4 regions of the Salicola sp. AFF1 genome follow, and region 2 is predicted to be linked to each of the others. Evidence: predicted binding sites of a transcription regulator. Region 2 holds the regulator's gene; each other region holds the start of a gene.
The links. The regulator sigma-54, encoded in region 2, starts transcription at its own class of promoters, with help from an activator protein. The targets are predictions, from matches to a motif close to TGGCACNNNNNTTGCTNT.
Positions count from the first base shown of each region.

Region 1: urtA (urea ABC transporter substrate-binding protein) is a predicted target of sigma-54. The motif match lies at 1,862-1,879, and genes of this name have one in related genera.
Region 3: glnA (type I glutamate--ammonia ligase) is a predicted target of sigma-54. The motif match lies at 2,386-2,403, and genes of this name have one in related genera.
Region 4: cynS (cyanase) is a predicted target of sigma-54. The motif match lies at 2,011-2,028, and genes of this name have one in related genera.

Region 1 is NZ_JBXAYL010000010.1:5,795-9,977, forward strand. It holds gene atzF (allophanate hydrolase) at 1-1,478, opposite strand, end outside; gene urtA (urea ABC transporter substrate-binding protein) at 1,925-3,238, shown strand; gene urtB (urea ABC transporter permease subunit UrtB) at 3,300-4,183, shown strand, end outside.
Region 2 is NZ_JBXAYL010000004.1:120,836-125,018, reverse strand. It holds gene lptC (LPS export ABC transporter periplasmic protein LptC) at 1-119, shown strand, start outside; gene lptA (lipopolysaccharide transport periplasmic protein LptA) at 143-688, shown strand; gene lptB (LPS export ABC transporter ATP-binding protein) at 697-1,422, shown strand; gene AC1RQI_RS04110 (RNA polymerase factor sigma-54) at 1,572-3,122, shown strand; gene hpf (ribosome hibernation-promoting factor, HPF/YfiA family) at 3,189-3,497, shown strand; gene ptsN (PTS IIA-like nitrogen regulatory protein PtsN) at 3,513-3,992, shown strand; gene rapZ (RNase adapter RapZ) at 4,027-4,183, shown strand, end outside.
Region 3 is NZ_JBXAYL010000001.1:62,346-66,528, forward strand. It holds gene AC1RQI_RS00365 (DUF4124 domain-containing protein) at 211-756, opposite strand; gene glnA (type I glutamate--ammonia ligase) at 881-2,287, opposite strand; gene typA (translational GTPase TypA) at 2,698-4,183, shown strand, end outside.
Region 4 is NZ_JBXAYL010000018.1:6,248-10,430, reverse strand. It holds gene AC1RQI_RS12200 (sigma 54-interacting transcriptional regulator) at 1-1,837, opposite strand, end outside; gene cynS (cyanase) at 2,138-2,578, shown strand; gene AC1RQI_RS12190 (alginate export family protein) at 2,639-3,868, shown strand; gene AC1RQI_RS12185 (formate/nitrite transporter family protein) at 3,903-4,183, shown strand, end outside.

The DNA.
Region 1 (4,183 bases), on a different contig from region 2:
CGCGCGCCACGTTCAGTGAGCTGTGGGTTCAGCGCCATGCCGTCGAGGTGGGCGCCCACAACGGTTACCTGGATCGTATGCCCGTCCGGCTCCGGCGCTGCTTCCGGTGGGCGCTCACAGTGGGTGGCGCCAAGTGGCGTGGGCGCGTGGTTGAGCCATTGCGCGCCCAGGGCCTGAAGGTCCTGGTCCCGCCAGGCGCCACTGATCAGGGTGATGCCGAAGGGGAGGCCGTCCTCCCGGAATCCTCCCGGCAGCGCCAGCGCGCACAGGTCGGCCAGGTTCACGAAGTTGGTGTACCGGCCAAGCTGGGCATTGAGACCCACCGGATCGGCGGCGACCGCCTCGATCGAGGGGATCCGGGGGGTCGTCGGCACCAGCAGGGCGTCGATGTCGCTCAGTTCCCGGTCCAGGGACCTGCGCAGCTCCTGCTGGCGGTACAGCCCCTTAAAGGCATCAGTGGCGGTGAACGGTTCCGCGCGGCGGATGATGGAGCGCACCACCGGATTGATACTGTCAGGGTGGGCGTTGATGAAGGCGCCGATGGCGGCATGGCGCTCGGCGATCCAGGGCCCCTCGTACAGGAGTGCGGCCATGGCGTAGAGCGTCGTGAAGTCTTTTTCAATCAGCTCGTAGCCCAGAGCCCGCCACTGCCCGATGGCCTCTTCCCAGGCCGCTTTCTGCGGCTGGTCGCCGTGCCATTCCGTGTTTGAGGGGATGGCCAGGCGGTGAATGGGGCCGGGGGTCCGCAGGGCACAGCCGGGCGCGGCGGTCAGTGCGGGGGAGCGACCGAAGGGATCCGTATTGGGGCCGGACTCCAGGTGGTGACGGATCAGGCCCGCGTCGGTAGTGGTCAGCGCAAAGATGGAGACGCAATCCAGGCTCCGGCAGGCCGGGACAACGCCGCGGATGCTGATGGCCCCGCGTGTTGGCTTGAGTCCGACGATGTTGTTGAGCCCGGCCGGAACACGCCCGGAGCCGGCGGTGTCCGTCCCCAGTGCAAACGGGACGATCCCCCGGGCCACCACGGCAGCGGAACCGGAGCTGGAACCGCCGGCGATGGTGGCGTCATCGAAGGCGTTGGGGACGGCGCCCCAGGGGGAGCGCGTGCCGACCAGGCCCGTTGCGAACTGGTCCAGGTTGGTCTTGCCGATCAGGATGGCGCCGGCGTGCTTGAGTGCCTGCACCACTTCCGCGTCCGCTTCCGGTTGATAGCGGTAATCCGGGCAGGCGGCGGTGGTCTCGAAGCCCAGCGCGTCAATGTTGTCCTTGATGGCAAACGGAACGCCGTACAAAGGCTGATCCGGAGAGGTGGCGTCAATCTGGGCGGCCAGCTGCTCCGGGGTTGCCAGGCTGATCCAGGCTGGATCCGTTGCGTGCTGGGCGTCGAGCAGTGCCCCCAGAAGGGCCCTGGGTGATTCGCCACGGCGGTAGGCGTCCTGCCACTCCGCGATGGTCCATCCCACTGTGGTATTGGCCATGGTGTGAGGTCCCTTGCTTGCTTGTATACAAGAACGCCCAAGCAACGGGTGTGCCACGGTTCTATTTTTTCTGAAATCCGAATAAAAACAGCTTTTTGAAGTGATTCATCGCTTTTTGTGAGGGCGCCGTAACGGCTTGGTGTGCCCTGAATTGGGGAGCTGTGCTCCGGGATAGTGCAAGCCCCATTATTGGCCTGGCGTCTGGCTGGAAGGCTGTAAAAAAGCCTATAAAACAATCGACTATGTCATCATTTACGGAATCCAACCCGCCAGTGTCCGTTTCTGGTCATGCTGGTGCATGGTGCAATTCAATCGTTGGTATTCTGCTCTGAAAAGCTTGTATACAAGTCAGGTTGCTGAAAAAGGGGGAATTTCAGGGTACATGGAACAGTGCCTGCATCAGGGGCCGTGCGTAGGCTTCAATCCTGATGAACAAGGAGATTGCAATGAAAACGCGTGGATCCATCAAAAAAGCCGGTCTTGCCGGTCTGGCCCTGGGCGGGCTGCTCGCCTCGGGCGTGCTTCAAGCCGAGGAAGACCCCATCAAGGTGGGGATTCTCCATTCACTGTCCGGAACCATGGCGATCAGCGAGACCTCGCTGCGCGACGTTGCGCTGATGACCGTTGAGGACATCAACGAACAGGGCGGTCTCCTGGGCCGTAAGCTCAAGCCGGTGGTGAAGGATCCGGCCTCGGACTGGCCCCGCTACGCCGAGCAGGCGCGTGAGCTGATCGAGCGGGACAACGTGGACGTGATTTTTGGTGCCTGGACGTCGGTTTCCCGCGAGTCCGTGCTTCCGGTGCTGGAGGAGCTCAACGGCTTGATGTTCTACCCCGTGCAGTATGAGGGCGAGGAGTCCAACCGCCATGTCTTCTATACCGGGGCGGCACCGAACCAGCAGACGCTGCCGGCGGTGGATTACTTGATGAGCGAGCGCGGCGGCGGTGCCGACCAGTTCTACCTGGTGGGCACCGACTATGTGTTCCCGCGCACCACGAACCGCATCGTGCGCGCCTACCTCAACGCCCAGGGGATCGAGGATGACGCCATCCGTGAGGAGTACTTTCCCTTTGAGCACTCGGACTTCCAAAGCCTTGTCTCGGACATCAAGCGGTTTTCCAAAGGGGGTGACACGGCGGTCATCAATACCATTAACGGCGATTCCAATGTTGCCTTCTATCAGGAGCTGGCAAACCAGGGCGTTGATTCGGTGGACGTGCCGGTGATGGCGACCTCCGTGGGCGAAGAGGAGCTGCGAGGAATGGATGCGGGCCCTCTGGTCGGTCACCTGGCGGCCTGGAACTACTTCATGTCCGTGGACTCGCCGGAGAATGAGGCGTTCACACAGCGTTGGGCGGAATACGTTGAAGCCAATGACCTGCCGGGTGGCAGCGACCGCGTGACCAATGACCCCATGGAGGCGACGCATATTGGCATCCGCATGTGGGCGCAGGCCGTGATGGAGGCGGGAACGAGCGACCCGGACGCCGTGCGCCAGGCGGTTCCCGGCCAGTGCGTGGATGCGCCTTCCGGCTATGAGATCTGCATGGATGAAGAGAACCACCACCTCCATAAACCGGTGTTGATTGGCGAGATCCAGCCGAATGGCCAGTTTGCCACCGTTTGGGAGACCGATGGGCCGATCCGCGCGCAGCCCTGGAGCAAGTATCTCGAGGGCAGTGAGGACAAAAAGGCGGATTGGACCTATCCGTGGGTTTGCGGTGACTGCAAGGCGCCCAGGTACAACCTGGAATTCTAACGCGAGCGAAAGCAGGGCGCCCGGCTGTGATTAGGCCGGGCGCCGGGATCGGGAGTGTTCAATGCGTGGATTGAACGGGATACATATGATGCTGCTGGGCGTTTGGGTGGCCCTGGCCATGGTCACCGTACAGGCCAATGCTGAACAACCAGCGTCGCAGCAGCCAAGCCAGGTGCAGGTACTGACCGAGGGGCTATCAGGCAAAGCGGCTTCCGCCGTCCGCCAGCTGGCGACCGATGACTGGCAGACAGTCAGTGATGCCGTCGATGCGCTGGTTGCGTTGAAGGCGCCAGAGACGCTGCCGGTGCTGAAAGCGCTCAGTGACCGGCGCCTGCATTTTGATGCTCAGGGGCGGGTGTTGATCGAGGCCCCGGAGGGCGAGCGGTACTGGAACGCCATTACCGGGGAGCGGGTGTCGGTTGCGCAGCGGGAACTGTCCCAGCCCGTGCTGACCAATGCCATACGCCGTGGCATACGGCCGCTGATCGGGCGGTTACAGCTGCTGTCCGATGATGTTGCGGAGCGCCGGGCCGGTGCCGAGGAAATGGCGGACCGTCCCAGGCCGGACATGCTGGATACGTTGAAAAAGGTCCGGGAGTCGGAATCGGATCCAGAGGTGCTGCGGCTTCTGGATATTGCCATTGCGCAGCTGCAGCTGGACGCGTCCGACCCGGAAACCCGGCTGCAAGCCGTTAACGTGATTGCTGAGGTACAGGCGGCGCGCATGAAGCCGGCGCTCAACGCATTGCTCGCGCGTGATGCCCAGGGAGAGCCAGTGGAACCCAGTGCCGCCGTACGGGAGGCGGCGCAAGACGCGCTTGCGGCGATAGAGAGGCGCCAGCGCATCGCCCGCTTTATCGGCGACCTGGTGTACGGGCTTTCCATGGGCAGCGTCCTCTTATTGGCGGCGCTGGGCCTGGCGATCATCTTTGGGCTCATGCGGGT
Region 2 (4,183 bases):
CTCCGGTGACCCTGATCGACCGCAGCAGCGTGACCCAGGCCGTCGGCATGACCGGCTGGATCAACGACCGCGCCTTCAGGCTTGAAAATGACGTCAGCACCCGCTTATTCAACCGCTGACCTACAGGGGAGATAGCCCGCTCATGACCAACCCGGCACGCGCCCGACAAGCCTGGCGGCTCCTGGCAGGCCTGCTAACGGCCGGCCTTATACTCCCTGCGCACGCCTTCAATCTGGACTCGGACAACCCCATCAAGGTGGCATCCGACAATGCCCGGCTGGATGACCAGCAGGGAACCGCCACCTATTCGGGTAATGTACGCGTAAGCCAGGGCGAAGCGCTTTTGACCGCGGACAAGGTCATACTCTACCGGGGTAACAGCCAGAACCTCAGCCGCATGGAAGCCACCGGCAACCCCGCCACCTATAAGCAGCCGCAAACGGAACAGGCCCCAGCGGTCTATGCCGAAGGCAAGACGATCATCTATGAAGCCAAGGAAGAACGCATCATCTTCGAGCGAGAAGCCCTGATCCGCCAGCAGGGTGACCGGTTCCGGGGCAACCGGATCGTGTACGACGTGGGCGAACGCATCGTAACCGCCTCCAGCTCGGAAGACGACGACCAGGACCGGGTGGAGATGACCATCCAGCCGGACCGCGATTCCCCTGACAACAACGGCAGTAACTGAGCACCCCCATGGCGACACTGGAAGCCCTGAACCTGGCCAAGAGCTACCGCCGCCACCCAGTGGTGATGGACGTCTCCCTTGCCATCCAGAGTGGCCAGATTGCGGGGCTTCTGGGGCCCAACGGGGCCGGCAAGACCACCTGCTTCTACATGATTGTGGGCCTGGTCCCCCACGACCGGGGCCGCATCCGGATCGACAACCGCGACATCACCCACCTGCCCATGCACGGCCGGGCCCGGGCAGGCATCGGCTATCTGCCCCAGGAGGCTTCGGTCTTCCGGCGCCTGACGGTGGCGGAGAACCTCATGGCCATCCTGCAAACACGCAGCGACCTTACGAAGGCACAACGGCAAGAGCGCATGGAAGCGCTGTTACGTGAATTCCACATCAGCCACATCCGCAACAGCCTTGGGATGAGCCTATCCGGCGGGGAGCGCCGACGCGCCGAAATCGCCCGCGCCCTGGCCGTGGAACCGGCTTTCATCCTGCTGGATGAGCCCTTTGCTGGCGTGGATCCGATCTCGGTCAGCGACATCAAGCAGATCGTGCGCCAGGTACGTGACCGCGGCATTGGGGTGCTGATCACCGACCACAATGTGCGCGAAACGCTCGACATCTGTGAGACCGCCTACATCGTCAGCGAAGGCCACATCATCGCCTCCGGCACCGCCGAGGACATCCTTGCCAACCAGCAGGTCAAGGAAGTCTACCTGGGCGACGAGTTCCGTCTGTAACACGTGCACTCTGGAACCGTTGTCGCCCTGCCCAGTTCGCCTGTACACTCGATCCAGAAGGGGTAAGCAAAATCCCTGCCGGTCCTCTGGAGGACCCATTAAGGTTTCTAAATGCTGGACAATCGGGAACGGGAAAGCAGTCGATGGTCATGAAAGCGTCCCTGCAGTTGAAGATGGGCCAACAGCTCACCATGACGCCCCAGCTGCAGCAGGCAATACGGTTACTCCAGCTCTCCACTCTCGACCTGCAGCAGGAAATCCAGCAACAGCTGGAATCCAACCCCATGCTTGAAACCGCCGAGGAAGCCGAGGCGGAGACGGATACCGACACCGATACTGAGGCCGATCAGGCAGCGGACAGCGGCGACGGCGACCATGAAAGCGCTGAAACCACCGGCGAAGGGGGAGAGGAGCCGAGTACCAGCAATACCGACGCCAGCAGCTCGGAGAACGAGAACTGGCAGGACAACAGCGAGATCCCCGACAACCTGCCCGTGGATACCGCCTGGGATGACGTCTACCAGAGCGCTCCCGCCACTCCCGCTGCCTCACGCCCCGAAGACGATGGCAGCGAAATGGATTTCGAGAGCCGCAACAGCCGCGGCGAAACCCTTCAGGATCACCTGCTCTGGCAACTCAACCTCACTCCCATGTCCGAGCGCGACCGGGTCATCGCCCATGCTCTGGTTGATGCCACCGACAACGCCGGCTATCTGACCCAGGGCCTGGAAGAAATCCACCAGGGGCTCAGTGCGGCGGACGACGAAGACCCGCTGGAAATGGACGAAGTCGAGGCGGTCCTGCACCGCATCCAGCACTTTGATCCGCCCGGCGTTGCCGCGCGGGACCTGCGGGAATGCCTGCTGATCCAGCTCAACCAGCTGCCCCCGGACACCCCCTGGCTCAAGCAGGCACGGCTGGTCGTCAGCCATTACATTCAGCTGCTCGGCAACCGGGACTACCGCCAGCTCATGCGCCGCAGCCGTCTCAGCGAAGCGCAACTCAAGGAGGTTCTGGGCCTGATCCAGAGCCTTAACCCGCGCCCCGGTGATGCCATCGGTGAGGACGAAACGGAGTACGTGGTCCCGGACGTCATCGTCTCCCGCCAGGAAGGACGCTGGAAAATTGAACTCAATCCGGAAATCGCCCCCCGGCTCCAGGTGAACAACCTGTATGCGTCGCTCATCCGCCAGTCCGATGCCAGCGCCGACAACACCTACCTGAAGGATCAGCTCCAGGAAGCGAAGTGGTTCATCAAAAGTCTTCAGAGCCGTAACGAGACGCTGTTGAAAGTCGCCTCCCAGATCGTCGATCATCAACAGAAGTTCTTCGAGGAAGGCGAGGAAGCGATGAAGCCGCTGATCCTCTCCGAGATCGCCCAGGCTGTGGACATGCATGAGTCCACCATTTCCCGTGTCACCACCCAGAAGTACATGCATACCCCCAGGGGCATTTACGAGCTCAAGTATTTCTTCTCCAGTCACGTGAGCACGGACGAAGGCGGCGAATGCTCATCCACCGCCATCCGCGCCATGATCCGCAAGCTCATCAACGAGGAGGAAAGCCGGAAACCGCTGAGTGACAACCGCATAGCGACTATACTCAGTGACCAGGGCATCAATGTGGCGCGCCGAACGGTTGCCAAATACCGCGAGGCGATGCACATCCCGCCCTCAAACGAGCGCAAACGTCTCGTCTAGAGGGCCTGACGCCTGTATGATGGCCACCTTCCGGTGGCCGGGCCTAAGCGACAACAGGAGCGGACTATGCAACTCAACATTTCAGGTCACCACATCGAGCTGACAGAAGCCCTGAAGGACTATGTCCGGAGCAAGATGGAAAAACTTGAACGGCATACGGACCAGATCAGCAACACCCAGGTGACGCTGTCGGTGGTCAAGCAAAGGCAGACCGCCGAAGCCACGCTCCACGTTACCGGGGGCGACATCAACGCCAAGGCCCAGCACGACGATATGTACGCGGCGATCGATCAGCTTGTGGACAAGCTTGACCGGCAAATTCTCAAACACAAGGAAAAGCAGGTGGAACGCCAGCACGGTGCGGCCACCCGCTGATCCCAAGCGGTATCCATGGTCCATTCATCACTGTCCATCGAATCCATTCTTGCCCCGGAGCTGGCCCTCTGTGGCGTTCCGGGGACCAGCAAGAAGCGCATCCTCGAGACCATTGCCGAGAGAGTAGCCCAGCACTACCCGGAGCTTGAGGAAAACCAGATCTTCAATAATCTGGTTGCACGGGAGCGTCTTGGCAGCACCGGCATCGGGCAAGGCATCGCCATCCCGCACTGCCGGCTGGAAGACTGTAAGCGCGTAGTAGGCGCGCTACTGACGCTGGACGCCCCCATCAACTTTGATGCCATCGACAGTGAACCGGTGGACCTGCTGTTCGTGCTCCTGGTGCCGCAGAATGCCACCAGTGAGCACCTGGAACTGCTCAGCCAGCTGGCCGAGAAGTTCAATGACCGCAGCCTGTGCCGGCGCCTGCGCCAGTGCCAGGACTCGCAGGAACTGTACGACCTGATCGTCGCCAGCGAAAAAGCGTCCCAGTAACGTCGCCCTTACCCACACGGCGGGAGATCGGCCTGTGAAACTGACCATCGTAAGCGGCCGCTCGGGCTCCGGCAAAAGCACGGCCCTGCATGTACTGGAAGACCTTGGCTATTACTGCATCGACAACCTGCCCATCGGGCTGCTCCAGCCGCTGACACGCAAGGCCCTGGAATCCGATGAGCAGCAACGCG
Region 3 (4,183 bases), on a different contig from region 2:
GCAAGAATCAAACCAGGTTGTGCGTGTTCTTTCCGCTTGTGAATTCCTTTGCAATCAGTGCTTTATGATCGGCGATCTGAATCGGTGCAGGTGGTATTGCGATCATGACCCATGATAAAGCGCCAGGGGAACCGTGCGCACCAAATAAGTGCACAGCCTGGGCGTCTGCCTAGTAGGGGAGCCAGGTTGAGGCGCGACTGTGAGTGGGGTTCAGTTCTGTTGGGAAGGGCGGTGCAGAGTGAACCGCGTGACGTCTGAGGAGCTGACCGTTTCGCCATTGGCGTTGATCACATGGGCTACGAGTTCATGAGTCCCGCGCGGCATGTTTTTCACGGAGAACGAGGGGCTGCGCCCCTGCTTGACGCGCTCCCCATCAACTTCCAGCGCATAGCGGTGCCCGGGCTTCAGTGAGGGCTGGGACTGGACGCGCACCACGACCAGTCCGCCACCACGCCAGAAGGCGCTGTCGTGCTCCGGCTGGGTGATCTCCACGGAGCGGTAGCTTGCTTGTTGTTTGCGCTCGCTGTCCTGCCCTTCACGGTTTTTGCGGCGCTGGCTCCTGTCCCACTTGGGCAGGCTCACCTCCGGCAAGGGCTCCAGTTCCATGGCTTCACTGTCGTCACTCATGGGCTCATCCGAATAGGTGACATTGCCGTCTTCGTCCACGTGCCGGTAAACCTCGTCGGCCACCGCGCTACCCAGGGGCAGCAGGAGTGTGAGCGCCAGCGTGTGCACAAGGGCGGTTGATCGGGACAAGACGCCTCCGGGGTCCAATGGGTGGATGTCGTGCTTTGATTATTGAACCAGCTGTAGGCCAATGCAACAAAAAAACCGGCGCGGGTTGCCCCGGGCCGGGTTGTAACAGGTACTGGTTCCGTGTTTATACGGAGTAGTACATGTCGAATTCCACCGGGTGGGTGGTCATGTTGTAGCGGGTCACGTCCTCACGCTTAAGGTCGATGTAGCCCTGGATCATATCCTCGGTGAACACGCCGCCACGGGTCAGGAATTCGTGATCCGCTTCCAGTGCTTCCAGTGCTTCCTGGAAGGTTTCCGCAACGGTCGGGATCTCCAGTGCCTCTTCCTTCGGCAGGTCGTAGAGGTCCTTGTCCATGGCTTCACCGGGGTGGATCTTGTTCTGGATGCCGTCAAGGCCTGCCATCACCAGCGCGGAGAACGCGAGGTAGGGGTTGGCGGACGGGTCCGGGAAGCGCACCTCAACCCGGCGTGCCTTGGGGTTGTTGGTGTAGGGAATCCGGATGGAGGCGGAGCGGTTGCGCGCCGAGTACGCCAGCATAACCGGTGCCTCAAAGCCCGGAACCAGACGCTTGTAGGAGTTGGTGGAAGCGTTGGTGAAGGCGTTGATGCTCTTGGCGTGCTTGATGATGCCGCCGATGTAGTACAGGGCGCTCTCGCTCAGGCCCGCGTAGCTGTCGCCGGAGAACATGTTCTTGCCGTCTTTCACCAGAGACATGTTCACGTGCATGCCGGAGCCATTGTCGCCCACCACTGGCTTGGGCATGAAGGTTGCCGTCTTGCCGAAGGCGTGCGCCACATTGTGAACGCCGTACTTCAGGATCTGGACTTCGTCCGCCTTGCGGGTCAGCGTATTGGCTGCAACACCAATCTCGCACTGACCAGCGGTCCCCACTTCGTGGTGGTGGACTTCAATGTTCAGGCCCATGGACTCGAGTGCCGAGCACATGGCGCCGCGCAGGTCATGCAGTGAGTCCACTGGCGGTACCGGGAAGTAGCCGCCCTTGACGCCGGGCCGGTGACCGGTGTTGTTGCGGTCAAAGTCCTCGCCGGAAACCCAGGCCGCTTCCTCGGAGTGGATTTCGTACATGGCGGAGTCCATGTCCACTTTCCACTTGGCGGAATCGAACACGAAGAATTCGGGTTCAGGGCCGAACAGCGCGGCGTCGGCGATGCCGAGCGACTTCATGTAGTCCTCGGTGCGGCGAGCCACGGAGCGCGGGTCACGCTCATACCCTTGCATGGTGGCCGGCTCAACGATGTCGCAGGTGAGGTTGAGCGTGGGCTCTTCCGCGAACGGATCCAGAGTGACCGCGTTGTCGTCGGGCATCAGGATCATGTCGGATTCATTGATCCCCTTCCAGCCATTGATGGATGAGCCATCAAAGGTGGCGCCATCCGTGAAGAAGTCATCATCCACCTCTTTGGCGGGCATGGTCACGTGCATTTCCTTGCCACGGCTGTCAGTGAATCGCAGGTCGACCCACTTGATGTCGTGTTCCTGGATCAGCTTCATCGTGTTGTTGGACATGTCAGAACTCCATCTATGGTTCATTTGAGTAGAGCAGAGTGCTCGCGGCTCTGGCCCTGCGCACCGAAGTGGGGCCGTTTCAGTTGCCTGATCACCCTTAAGCAAAAGCTTTGCCAATTACGAGTGGTGCCCTTTATTGGCCGCAGAACAGGCAATTGGTCTCATAATGGTGCGCTTCAGGGGTGCCGTAATGCACAGTTTTGGTGCGTTGTGGCTGAGAATGACCTTTTATGGTGCGATTGACCCCGGTGCACCTGGAACCTGAATCAGACAGCCTGACACTCTTTCGCTCATGGAATAAAGCTGTCAGTTGCTGTACAATCCGCGCCTCTGGTTCGGGATGAATCCCCAACCGACCCTCATTTTCACCGCCCTTCATTCGAAATACCAGTGATTCAGAGGCCCTTTTCGTGATTGAGAACATTCGCAACATCGCCATCATTGCACACGTTGACCACGGCAAAACCACGCTGGTCGACCAGCTGCTGCAGCAATCCGGGACCCTGGATCGCAAGTCTACGGATACCGACCGCATCATGGACTCGGATGACCAGGAGAAGGAGCGGGGCATCACCATCCTCTCCAAGAACACCGCGATCAATTGGGGCGAATACCGCATCAATATCGTGGATACGCCCGGCCACGCCGACTTCGGTGGCGAGGTGGAGCGCGTCATGTCGATGGTCGATTCAGTCCTGCTGCTGGTCGACGCCGTGGATGGCCCGATGCCCCAGACCCGGTTCGTCACCCAGAAGGCTTTTGCCCAGGGGCTTGATCCCATTGTCGTTGTCAACAAGGTTGACCGCGAGGGCGCTCGCCCGGACTGGGTCATCAACGAGGTTTTTGACCTGTTCGACGCCCTTGGTGCCACAGAAGACCAGCTGGACTTCCCGGTTGTCTATGCGTCCGCGCTCAATGGTATCGCCGGCGAGGATCCGGATGCGCTTGAAGATGACATGGAGTCGCTGTTCAAGATGATCGTCAACCAGGTGCCGGCCCCGACCGTGGATCCGGATGCCTCGCTGCAGATGCAGGTGTCGTCCCTGGACTACGACCCCTATGTGGGCGTTCTGGGTGTTGGCCGGATCAAGGGCGGCCAGATGCGGCCTGGCCAGCAGGTGACGGTGGTCAACCGCGAAGGCGAGCAGCGCAACGCCAAGCTGCTGGAAGTTAAAGGCTTCCTCGGCCTCAACCGCGTGAATGTGGACGAGGCTAACGCCGGCGACATCGTTTGCATCTCCGGCATCAACAACCTGCGGATCTCGGATACGATCTGCAGTCGCGAAGCACCGGAGGCCATGACGCCGCTGACGGTGGATGAGCCCACGGTGAGCATGACCTTCCAGGTGAATGACTCACCCTTCGCCGGTCTCGACGGCAAGTACGTGACCAGCCGCCAGATCAAGGAGCGCCTCGAACAGGAGCTTCTGCACAACGTGGCCCTGCGTGTGGAGCAGGGTGACGCGGCCGAGAAATTCAGCGTCTCCGGGCGCGGTGAGCTCCACCTGTCGGTGTTGATCGAGAACATGCGTCGTGAAGGCTTCGAGCTGGGCGTTTCCCGCCCGGAAGTGGTGCAGCGTAATAACAACGGCACCACCGAAGAGCCTTACGAGCAGGTGGTTGTGGACATCGAGGAGCAGCATCAGGGCTCGCTGATGGAAGAAATGGGTAACCGTCGGGCCGAGATGCAGAACATGGTTCCCGACGGGCGTGGCCGCGTGCGCATTGATTTCATCATGCCAGCGCGTGGGCTGATCGGCTTCCGCTCCCAGTTCCTGACCCTGACCCAGGGCTCCGGCCTCCTGACCCATGTGTTCGACCACTGGGGCCCGGTTAAAGGTGGCATGGCCGAGCACCGTCACAACGGCGCCATCATCTCCATGGTTAAGGGCACCA
Region 4 (4,183 bases), on a different contig from region 2:
TCAGCAACTCAGCGGCACCCCCTTGCCCAAACACCTTGCCCTGGCACTGGCGCAGCGCGCTGACCATGTTCTCACGCTCCCGCTGGCGTTGCTCGGCTTCGGTCAGGGGCCGCTGTGGCGCGCCACCATTGTCGCTACCCGCCACCCCGGAGGGCATCTCGCTGGCGTTCCGGTCCGCCGGCAGGTCGAAATGCAATCGGCGGCCCCGGGTCACAATCACCTGCCGCTCGATCACATTCTCCAGCTCACGCACGTTCCCCGGCCAACTGTAGCGCTGGAGCGTCTCCACATTGGCGCGGCTGAGCTCCAGTGGCTCGCGGTGGAACTTCCGGCATGCGTTGCGCAGAAAAAGCTGCGCCAGGGGCGGAATATCTTCCGGGCGATTGCGCAACGGAACGGATTCAATCGGGAAAACGTTCAGGCGGAAATAGAGATCTTCCCGGAACCGGCCCGACTCAACCTCGGCCTTGAGGTTGCGGTTTGTCGCCGCGATCACGCGAACGTCCACATGGCGTGTGCGGGTCTCCCCAATGCGTTCGAAGGTCTGCTCCTGCAGAACCCTTAACAGCTTGCCCTGAAGCGATAAGGGGATATCACCCACTTCATCCAGAAACAGCGTGCCGCCATCCGCGAGCTCAAAACGCCCGCCCCGGTCGTTCACCGCCCCCGTGAAAGCGCCTTTGGCATGGCCAAAGAACTCGCTCTCGAACAGCTCCGTCGGGATAGCCGCACAGTTCACCCGGATCATGGGTCTTTGGGACCGGTCACTGGCATTGTGAATGGCCCTCGCGATCAGTTCCTTGCCGGTACCGGACTCACCGGTCACAAGCACGTTGGCACCAGTCGGCGCGACCAGGTCAATGCGCTGTATCATGGACGTCACCGCCTCGCTGCGCCCAACAATCTCATGGGCGTTGTGCGAGGCGCTGATCTCTTCCTGAAGGTAGGCATTTTCCATCTCCAGGCGGTGCTTGAGGCTTTCCACCTCCTCGAGCGCTTCCTTGAGACTGTGCTCGGTTCGGCGGTGGTCGGTTATGTCGCGGAAAACCACCACGGCGCCCACCAACTGGCCGTTGTCCACGATGGGGGTGCTGGTGTATTCCACGGGAAACCCGGAGCCGTCCTGGCGCCAAAAGAAGTCATCACTGACGCGGTGCACGGCGCCGTCCCGGAACGCCTGGTAGATGGGACAACACTCGCGCTGATAAGGACTCCCATCCGAGTGGCTGTGATGGATGGCCGTATGCATGACCCGCCCGAGCAGCTCATCCCGGTGACATCCCAGCATGCGCTCAGCCGCGGAGTTGATGAAGGTGGCCCTCCCCTCGGCGTCCACCCCATAGATGCCCTCGCCCACCGCTTCCAGGATCAGCTGGTTTTCGCGCTCGATCTCGCGGAACAGGTTCTCCACGCGCTTCCAATGCAACAGACCACCCCGGTGATAGCTGTTGATCTCGTGGCGTTCGCGGCGCTCGCGAAGCAAGTCCAGATCGCGCAGCAGCATCAGGACCCGAGGTTCACTGGTCAGCGTCATGACAGACAGGGAGGTTTCCAGCTGGATGATCTGCCCATCACTGTTCAAAAGGCTCAGCTCACGACTCCACGCCTTGCCCCGGGTCATGGCTTCATCAGTAAGGGTGACCAGCTGGGGCGTCTGCCCCCCAAACAGCGTGGTCACGCGACCCTCGGCCAGCTCCGTGATCGGGCGCCCGAGCATGGAGGCAAGGTGCGTATTGGCGGCCTCCACGGTGTCCCGGACTGGATCCACCAACAGCGCCGGATCCGGCAACACTTCAATCCACTGCGCCTCTGTGTGCGGCGTCATCACGGCGTTCATGAGCGTCCCCTTTCGTGCTTCCCCCTCACTTCTTCAAACACTGAGCCAGGACACGACGTTTCGTAATGCCTCCCTACGAAACGTCGTAAAACACGAAACCGCGTAGCCGCCGCGCCTCCTCAATATCACCATAGGCATCTGATTTTAAAGCTTATAAGTCTTGATTTACGCATTGGCACGATGACTGCGACGGGGATGAGGCACTGCCCGGAAACGATGGTTCCGGGTGCCTTGGGGAACGCCCCGTTGAGGGGCATGCAACGTTCAAGTGCACAACGCTGAATCAGGAGAAGCATCGTCATGAACCATGAAACAATGACCGCAACCATCCTCAACGCCAAGAACGAACAGGGCTACAGCTGGGACCAGCTGGCCGAGTCCATTGGCATGTCGCCCGTGTGGACCGCCTCGTGCTGCTACGGCATGAACTCGATGCTGGCCGAACAGGCCCAGGCGCTGTGCCAGACCCTGAACCTGGATGACAAGGTGGCACAGACCCTGCAGAGCTGCCCCCACAAGCATTGGGACAACGCGGTCCCTACAGACCCACTGATCTATCGCCTCTATGAGGCATGCATGATCTACGGCGAGAGCGTGAAAGACATCGTCCACGAACGATTCGGGGACGGGATCATGAGCGCCATCGATTTCAAGCTGGACGTAGATCGTGTGGAAGATCCTAAAGGGGACCGCGTCGTGATCACGATGGATGGCAAGTTTCTCCCCTTTAGGCGCTGGTAACAGTCAGGGGCCACGGCCCCTGTCAGGAAATAACCGGACCAAAGAGCAAACGGAGCCATCATGACACGCACTGACGAGCAATCCCCATTCCGGTCAATACCGCTACTGCTGGCAGGACTGGCGGCAACCGCCCCGGCTCAGGCGATGGATCCACTGACGGAGGCCATCAAAAACGGGGAAGCGAATCTGGATACACGCTATCGCTATGAAGCTGTTGACCAGGAGGGCATGGAGCAAGATGCCGGCGCCTCAACGCTGCGCACCCGTCTCGGTTATCGCACTGGCAAGGTCAGTAACCTGACCGGCTTTCTGGAGGCCGAGCACGTCACCCGCCTGGGTGGAGCCACCTACAACAGCACCCTCAACGGTGTTGGTGACCGACCCGTTGTGGCTGATCCCACGGGCACCGAGATCAATCAGGCCTACCTCCGGTATGACGGCCTGGCGGATACGCGGCTGACCTACGGCCGGCAACGGTTCTTCCTGGATAATCACCGGTTCATCGGCACCGTGGGCTGGCGCCAGAACGAGCAGACCTTTGACGGATTCACCGTGGTGAATGAGTCCCTGCCCGACACCACCCTGACCGGGGGCTACCTCTACAACGCCAATCGCATCGTCTCCGACGCAAGCCCCAACGGCAATGCAGCCATGGATACGGGCGTGCTCAACGCGCGCTATGAGGGATGGGAGGCAGGCTCGGTCACCGCCTACACCTACCTGTTGTCCTACGAGAACGCACCGGCGGACTCAACCCGTAGCCATGGGCTGCGCTTCAGCGGCGAGAGCACGCTCACCGACGACGTTGCGGCCCTCTACACCCTGGAATACGCCCAACAGTCGGATTACGACGATAATCCGGGCAGTTTCAGCATGCCCTACTACCGCATTGAAGCCGGAGGCCGTACTGGCGGGGTCACAGCGTCCATCGGGCAGGAACTGCTGGGGTCGGACGACGGCAACCGGGCCTTCCAGACCCCCCTGGCCACCCTCCATGCCATGAACGGCTGGACGGATCAGTTCCTGAGCACACCGGATACAGGGCTGCGGGATACCTATGCGTCACTGGCCACGAGCCTCAGCGGCGTTTCGCTCAAGGCGATCCATCACCGCTTCGACAGTGATGAAGACAGCCAGGACTACGGCTCCGAAACCGGCATCGTAGCCACCTGGTCACCCAACACCACCTACACCCTCGGCGCCAAGGCTGCGCTCCATCACAGCGAGGATGGCAACCAGCAGACCTCGGATACCGATAAGGCCTGGCTCTGGGTCGATGCCAGTTTCTGACCATCCAATCCCAACGTCCTGAAGGAGAACCAATATGTCCTATCTTCAACCCAATGAATTCGTCACCAAGCTTGTAGATGCGGGCGAGTCCAAGGTTTACATGGGCGCCCGCGACACATTGATACGAGCCTTTATGGCGGGCGCCACACTGGCTCTGGCGGTGATTTTCACAATCACCATCGCCGTCCAGACCGGGTCCTTCCTGGTGGGCGCACTGCTGTTCCCGGTGGGCTTCTGCATGCTCTACCTCATGGGGTACGACCTGCTCACGGGCGTATTCACCCTGGTACCCATGGCATGGCTGGATAACCGGCC